Regions from separate parts of the Amycolatopsis sp. CA-161197 genome, predicted to be linked through region 1. Evidence: predicted binding sites of a transcription regulator. Region 1 holds the regulator's gene; the other holds the start of a gene.

Region 1 (3,407 bases):
TCCGCGGCACGATCGCGAAACTGCTGGCCGCGGGAGTGGACCTCGAACGAATCCGGTATGACCCGTTCACTTTGGACTAGAGTGCTGGTCCATGGAGATCACGATCCCCACGCCGGCGGGCGACATCGACGGCTACCTCGCAGTCCCCGCTGGTCCAGGCCCCTTCCCGGCCGGCGTGATCATCCACGACGCCATCGGCCTGTCCAAGGACGCGCGCGAGATCACCGACCGGTTCGCCTCCGAGGGGTACCTGGCGCTCAGCCCCGACCTCTACTCGCGCGGCGGTCTGTTCCGCTGCGTGCGGCAGGTGTTCAAGGACATGTTCGCGCGCAGCGGCCGCGCCTTCGACGACATCGAGGCTTCGCGGGTCCTGCTGTCCGCGCGTGAGGACTGCAGCGGCAAGATCGGCATCGCCGGCTACTGCATGGGCGGCGGCTTCGCGCTCGTGGCGGCTTCGCGCTCGTTCGACGTCTCGGCCCCGTACTACGGCCAGCTGCCCCGCGACTTGTCCGTCCTGGACGAAGCCTGCCCCGTGGTCGCCAGCTTCGGCCGCCGCGACCCCTCCCTGCGCGGCGCCGCGGCGAAGCTCTCGGCTGCCCTGACGGAACGCAACGTGCCCCACGACGTGAAGGAATACCCCGACGCGGGGCACAGCTTCGCGAACAAAATGGGCCCGGCGCCGGTGCAGGCCTTGGCGAAGGTGGTGGGGTTCGGCTACCACGAACCTTCGGACCGCGACGCGTGGCAGCGGGTGATGACGTTCTTCGGGGAGTACCTGAAGAAGCCGTCGGACGGTTCGGAAGGCTGACGCGGTCTGGGTGGTTCGCCGGTTCTCTGCTGCATTGCTGCATTGCTGCATTGCTGCGCTGCTGCACGAAAGGTCCCCTCACGCAGACACGCGCAGCGCCAACGGTCCAGTCGCGCTCTTCAGCAGGGCCAGCTCGCATGCGCACGGCACGAAGGGACCAGTCGCGCACGTTTGGCGGCGCCACCGGTCCCCTCGCGTCCGCAACCCGTAGCGATGGGACCACTCGCGCCGCAGACAGGACGCGGCGGGACCGCCTGCACCGCCGCGCGAACGGACCGCTCGTGCCGAGCCGTGCGGTGCGAAAGGTCCAGTCACGTAGGTGCCGTGGCGCGAAGTGACCGGTCGCGGAACTAACCGGGGCGCGAAGGGACCAGTCACGGACCGCGCGCGAGCGGACCGGTCGCTACCGGCACACGCACCCGCGCGCGAGGACCACCGCACCTCAAACGCGAAACAGCCCCTCCACCACCGACCCGGTGGCAAAGGGGCTGTCCCACGAAAACCTCAGCGGCGCTTGGGCTTCCACACCACCAAGGACGTCTGCTGCCGCGTCGGCACCAGGTCCTTGCGGTACGAAGCGTGCACCGCCGCGGCGGCTTGTTCGGCGGCGGCGTAGGCGGACGCCAGCTCCTCGGTCAGCTCGTGGACCCGGGCGCGCAGGGCGTCGACCTGGTTTTCCAGCTCGATGATCCGCTTCACGCCCGCCAGGTTGACGCCGTCCTCCTGCGAGAGGCGCTGGACCTCGCGCAGCAGGGCGATGTCGCGCATCGAGTACCTCCGGCCGCCGCCGGAGGTCCGGCCCGGGGAGACCAGGCCCTGGCGGTCGTAGGAGCGCAGGGTTTGCGCGTGGAGGCCCGAGAGCTGGGCTGCCACGGAGATCACGAACACGGGGGTGTCCTCGTCCGCGCCGTGCGGGAGTCCCGGGATACCGCCGAACATCACCCTCACCTGCCTTCGAGCATCTCGGTCACCTCAGGCCGCGGGTCGTGGCCCTTCATCGCCTCCGCGTAGGCCTCGAGGGCCTCGCGCGCCTTGTCGTCCAGTTTGGCGGGGACCGCAGCCTGCAGGGTCACGAGCAAGTCACCCTGCGAACCGTCCCGCTTCTGAATTCCCTTTCCGCGCACGCGCAACACTCGGCCACTCGCGGTACCCGCGGGCACCTTCAGCGACACCTTGCCCTCGAGAGTCGGCACCGTGATCGTGGTGCCCAGCGCGAGCTCGGTGAAGTCGACCGGCACGGTCAGCGTCAGGTCGAGGTCCTTGCGCCCGAACAGCTTGTGCGGTGCCACGTGCACGCGGACGTACAGGTCACCGGCCTGCGCGCCACCGCGGCCGGGTTCGCCCTGGCCCGCCAGGCGGATCCGCTGGTCGTCGTCGACGCCCGGCGGGATGCGCACGGTCAGCGTGCGGGTGCGGGTGCTGATGCCCTCGCCGCCGCACTCGGGGCATGGGTCGTCGATGATCTGGCCGCGGCCGCGGCAGTCGCGGCACGGCTCGGAGAACGCGAACGCACCCTGGCTGCGGCTGACGAGACCCGAACCGCCACACGTCGGACACTGGCGCGGCGACGTGCCCGGCTTCGCACCGTTGCCACCACACGTCGAACACGTCGCGGGGCTCGACAGCCGCAGCGGCAGGGTCGCGCCCTTGACCGCCTCGGTGAAGTCGATCCGCACGTCGGTCTCGACGTCGGCGCCACGCTGCGGCCGGTTGGCCGACGCGGCCCCGCCGGCCCGGCCCTGACGGCCGAAGATGCCGCCCAGGATGTCGCCGAGCCCACCGAAGCCGCCCTGCTGGGCAGCGCCGGCCTGGCCGAAGATGTCGCCCATGTCGAAGCCGCCCGCGCCGCCGGCGCCGCCCGGGAACCCGCCGCCGAAGCCGCCGGAGCCGAAGAGGCGCTGGGCCTCGTCGTACTCCTTGCGCTTCGCCGCGTCGGACAGCACGCCGTAGGCCTCGGACACGGCCTTGAACTTGTTCTCGGCCGCGGTGTTGCCCGCGTTGGCGTCCGGGTGGTTCTCCTTGGCCAGCTTGCGGTAGGCCTTCTTGATCTCGTCCGCAGTGGCGTCGGAGGAGACACCCAGCTCTTTGTAGAAGTCCTTGCCCATCCACTCCCGAGCACTCATCGGGTGCCTCCTCCTTTCGCTACGAAACGGTTGTTACTGCTGGTTCGGCTCATCGATCGACCCGTCCAGCGGCAGCTCGCCGCCGACGGGCGGGTCGACCGGTGCCGCGGCCGGCTCGTGGTCGGTGACCCCGACCAGCGCCGCCCGCAGGACCCGGTCGCCGAAGCGGTAACCGCGGCGCATGACCACGGTGACCGTCGGACCCGCCACGTCCGGCGAGGTGTTGTGCTGCACGGCCTCGTGCACGCTCGGGTCGAAGGGCTCGCCCTCCGCGCCGAACGACTCGAGACCGGCTCGTTGCAAGCCGCTCACCAGCTTGTCGCCGACCGCCTTGAACGCACCGGTGAGGTCACCGTGCTGCTCGGCCCGCTCGAGGTCGTCGAGCAGGGGCAGCAGGTCACCGACCACCGACGCCTTCGCGCCCAGCACCACAGACTCGCGGTCGCGGTCCACGCGCTTGCGGTAGTTGGCGTACT
Region 2 (3,407 bases), 970 kb from region 1:
CCACGAGGTCATCGAGGCCGAGCTGGACGACGACGACCGCGCGACCGTGTTGTACGTGGACTACGAGCCCGTGGCCGTGGCCCACGCGACGTTGATCCTCGAGGAAGAGGCCGCCACCGACTGGGCGGGCATCCTGCAGGCCGACCTGCGCGACCCGAACGCCGTGCTGCGCTCGCCGATCACGCGGGAGTTCATCGACTTCTCCCGGCCGGTGTGCCTGCTGATGATGGCGGTGCTGCACTTCGTCGGCCCGGACGACGACCCCGAGGGCCTCGTCAAGGCCTACCGCGACGCGCTCGCGCCGGGCAGCTGGCTGTCGATCTCGCAGATGAGCGAGGGCGACGGCGACGGGCCTGCGCTCGAAGGCCTGCGCTGGTTCGTGGAGCAGTACCGCAAGACCAGCAACCCCGTCTGGATGCGTGACCGCGACGACATCGTGCCGTTCTTCGGCGGGTGGCCGTTGCTGGAGCCGGGCATCGTGCACCTGCCGGACTGGCGGCCGGAGCGTGAGCTGAACGCGGTGGAGGCCGAAGCCAGACCGTTCGCGTGGTGCGGGGTCGCGGAGAAGCCGTGACCGCGCCGGACGCGCCGGCCGGGGTGGACATCGAGAAGCCGTCGGCCGCGCGCGTCTACGACTGGTACCTCGGTGGTTCGCAGAACTGGGCCGTCGACCGCGAGTTCGGCCGGCGCGTGGAGAAGGTGTGGCCGCTGATCCGGCCCATCTCGCGGCAGAACCGGGCGTTCATGAACCGCGTGGTGCGCGCCGCGCTCGACGCCGGGATCCGGCAGTTCGTGGACCTCGGCTCGGGGGTGCCGACGGCGGGGAACGTCCACGAGATCGTGCGCGAGCGGCTGCCTGAGAACGAGCGCGCGTCCGTGGTGTACGTGGACTACGAGCCGGTGGCCGCCGCGCACTCACGCGTGATCCTCGAACGCGAGCACGCGGGCGACTGGGCCGGCCTCGTGCAGCGCGACATCCGCGACCCCGTGGCGCTGTTCGCCGACGAGACCACGCGGCGGCTCGTGGACTGGTCCGAGCCCGTGTGCCTGCTGATGATCACCGTGCTGCACTTCATCGGCCCGACGACGACCCCGACGGGCTCATGGCGACCTACCGCGCGAAGCTCGCCCCCGGCTCCTGGCTGGCCGTGACCCACGGCACCTGCCGCGACGACGCGCCACCCGAGCGCGCGGCCGAGGTGAAGGCCTTCATCGACGCCTACCGCGACACCTCCAACCCCGCCTACCTGCGCTCGGATGCCGAGATCCTGCCGTGGTTCGGCGGCTGGCCCCTGCTGGAGCCGGGCCTGTCCGCGCTGCCGGACTGGCGCCCCGACCAGCCGGTGTCAGCGCTGGAGGCGGAGACCCGGCCGTTCGCCTGGTGCGGGGTCGCGGAGAAGCCGCGACGGGGCCCACGTGCCTCTGACCTGCGAAAACAGCTGATCGCTGCCAGCGAACACTCCCCGGGAAACAAACCTGCCCCACGGATAGTTGAGCAAGGCAGACTCAACTAATCGAGGAGTGCACATGTCAGATCCCCGCCTCCTGCCCGTTCTCCCGCTCGATGACGACGTCGTGCTGCCGGGCATGGTGGTCCCGCTCGACCTCACCGACGCCGAGACCCGGGGCGCAGTGGAGTCCGCTCAGGCCAAGACGCCCGCGACGGCGTCGTTCCCCGGCATCCGCTCCGGCGCGGCCACCAAGGCCGAAGTGCTGATCGTCCCCCGCATCCACGGCGAGTACGCCGAGATCGGCACGGTCGCCACCGTCGAGCGCATCGGCCGGGTTCCCGGCGGCAAGGCCGCCGTTCTGCTGCGCGGCACCGGCCGCGCCGTGGTGGGCCGCATCGCGGACGGTCCCGGCGCCGCGCGCTGGGTCCACGCCGACGAGGCCACCGAGTTCACCGACGACCGTTCGGCGCAGCTCGCGTCCGAGTACAAGGCCGTGGTCATCTCGCTGCTCCAGCAGCGCGGTGGTTGGCAGATGATCGACGCCGTCCAGCAGGTCGAGGAGCCGTCCGCGGTGGCCGACCTGTCGGGCAACGCGCCGTACCTGGCCACGGAGCAGAAGATCGAGCTGCTCACCACGCTCGACGTGAGCAAGCGGCTCGAGAAGGCCATGGAGTGGAGCAAGGAGTACCTCGCCGAGCTCGAGGTGACCGACACCATCCGCAAGGACGTCCAGGAGGGCATGGACAAGCAGCAGAAGGAATTCCTGCTGCGCCGCCAGCTCGAGGCGATCCGCAAGGAGCTCGGTGAGCTCGACGGCAGTGACAAGGACGACGACTACCGCGCCCGCGTCGAGGCCTCCGACCTGCCCGACAACGTGAAGAAGGCCGCGCTGGCCGAGGTCGACAAGCTGGAGCGCACCTCCGAGCAGTCGCCCGAGGGCGGCTGGATCCGCACCTGGCTCGACACTGTCCTCGAACTGCCGTGGAACGAGCGCACCGAGGACGTGTACGACATCGCCGCCGCGCGCGCCGTGCTCGACGCGGACCACGCGGGCCTCGACGACGTCAAGGAACGCATCATCGAGTACTTGGCCGTGCGCAAGCGTCGCGCGGAGTCGGGGCTCGGCCCGGTCGGTGGACGCCGTTCGGGTGCCGTGCTCGCCCTCGCGGGCCCTCCCGGTGTCGGCAAGACGTCGCTGGGTGAGTCCGTGGCGAAGGCCATGGGACGCAAGTTCGTGCGCGTCGCCCTCGGTGGCATCCGGGACGAGGCGGAGATCCGCGGGCACCGTCGTACGTACGTCGGCGCGCTGCCGGGCCGCATCGTGCGGGCCATCAAGGAGGCCGGCTCGATGAACCCGGTCGTGCTGCTCGACGAGATCGACAAGGTCGGCGCCGACTACCGCGGCGACCCGACGGCCGCCCTGCTTGAGGTGCTGGACCCGGAGCAGAACCACACGTTCCGCGACCACTACCTCGAGGTGGAGCTCGACCTGTCCGACGTCGTGTTCCTCGCGACCGCCAACGCGCTGGAGACCATCCCCGGCCCGCTGCTCGACCGCATGGAGCTCGTCACCCTCGACGGCTACACCGAGCACGAGAAGGTGACGATCGCCCGTGACCACCTGCTCCCGCGCGAGCTGGAGCGCGCCGGCCTCGCGACCGGCGACGTGGTGATCACCGACGCGGCGTTCAGCCGGATCGCCGCCGAGTACACCCGCGAGGCGGGCGTGCGCGACGCGAACCGGACGATCGCCAAGCTGCTGCGCAAGATCGCGACGAAGGTGGCTCTCGACGAGACCGCGCTGCCGGTGTCGCTGGACGCCGCGGACTTGGAGACCTACCTGGGCCGCCCGCGCCACGTGCCGGAGTCGTCCCTGCCGACCTCGACCCAGCGCACGTCCATCCCGGGCGTCGCGACGGGCCTGGCCGTGACCGGCGCCGGTGGTGACGTCCTCTA

What was found. The regulator HspR, encoded in region 1, represses chaperone genes until heat shock. The targets are predictions, from matches to a motif close to ANNTTGAGTNNNNNNNACTCAANNT.
Region 2: a site for HspR is predicted at 1,489-1,513, ahead of lon (endopeptidase La). Genes of this name have one in related genera too.

What each region holds. Positions count from the first base shown of each region.
Region 1 covers NZ_CP192059.1:10,273,659-10,277,065, forward strand. Annotated here, with positions in the region: gene ACQPXB_RS48675 (globin domain-containing protein) at 1-80, shown strand, start outside; gene ACQPXB_RS48680 (dienelactone hydrolase family protein) at 92-808, shown strand; gene ACQPXB_RS48685 (heat shock protein transcriptional repressor HspR) at 1,313-1,747, opposite strand; gene dnaJ (molecular chaperone DnaJ) at 1,753-2,931, opposite strand; gene grpE (nucleotide exchange factor GrpE) at 2,965-3,407, opposite strand, start outside.
Region 2 covers NZ_CP192059.1:748,812-752,218, reverse strand. Annotated here, with positions in the region: gene ACQPXB_RS03715 (SAM-dependent methyltransferase) at 1-574, shown strand, start outside; partial or broken gene ACQPXB_RS03710 (SAM-dependent methyltransferase) at 550-1,403, shown strand; gene lon (endopeptidase La) at 1,528-3,407, shown strand, end outside.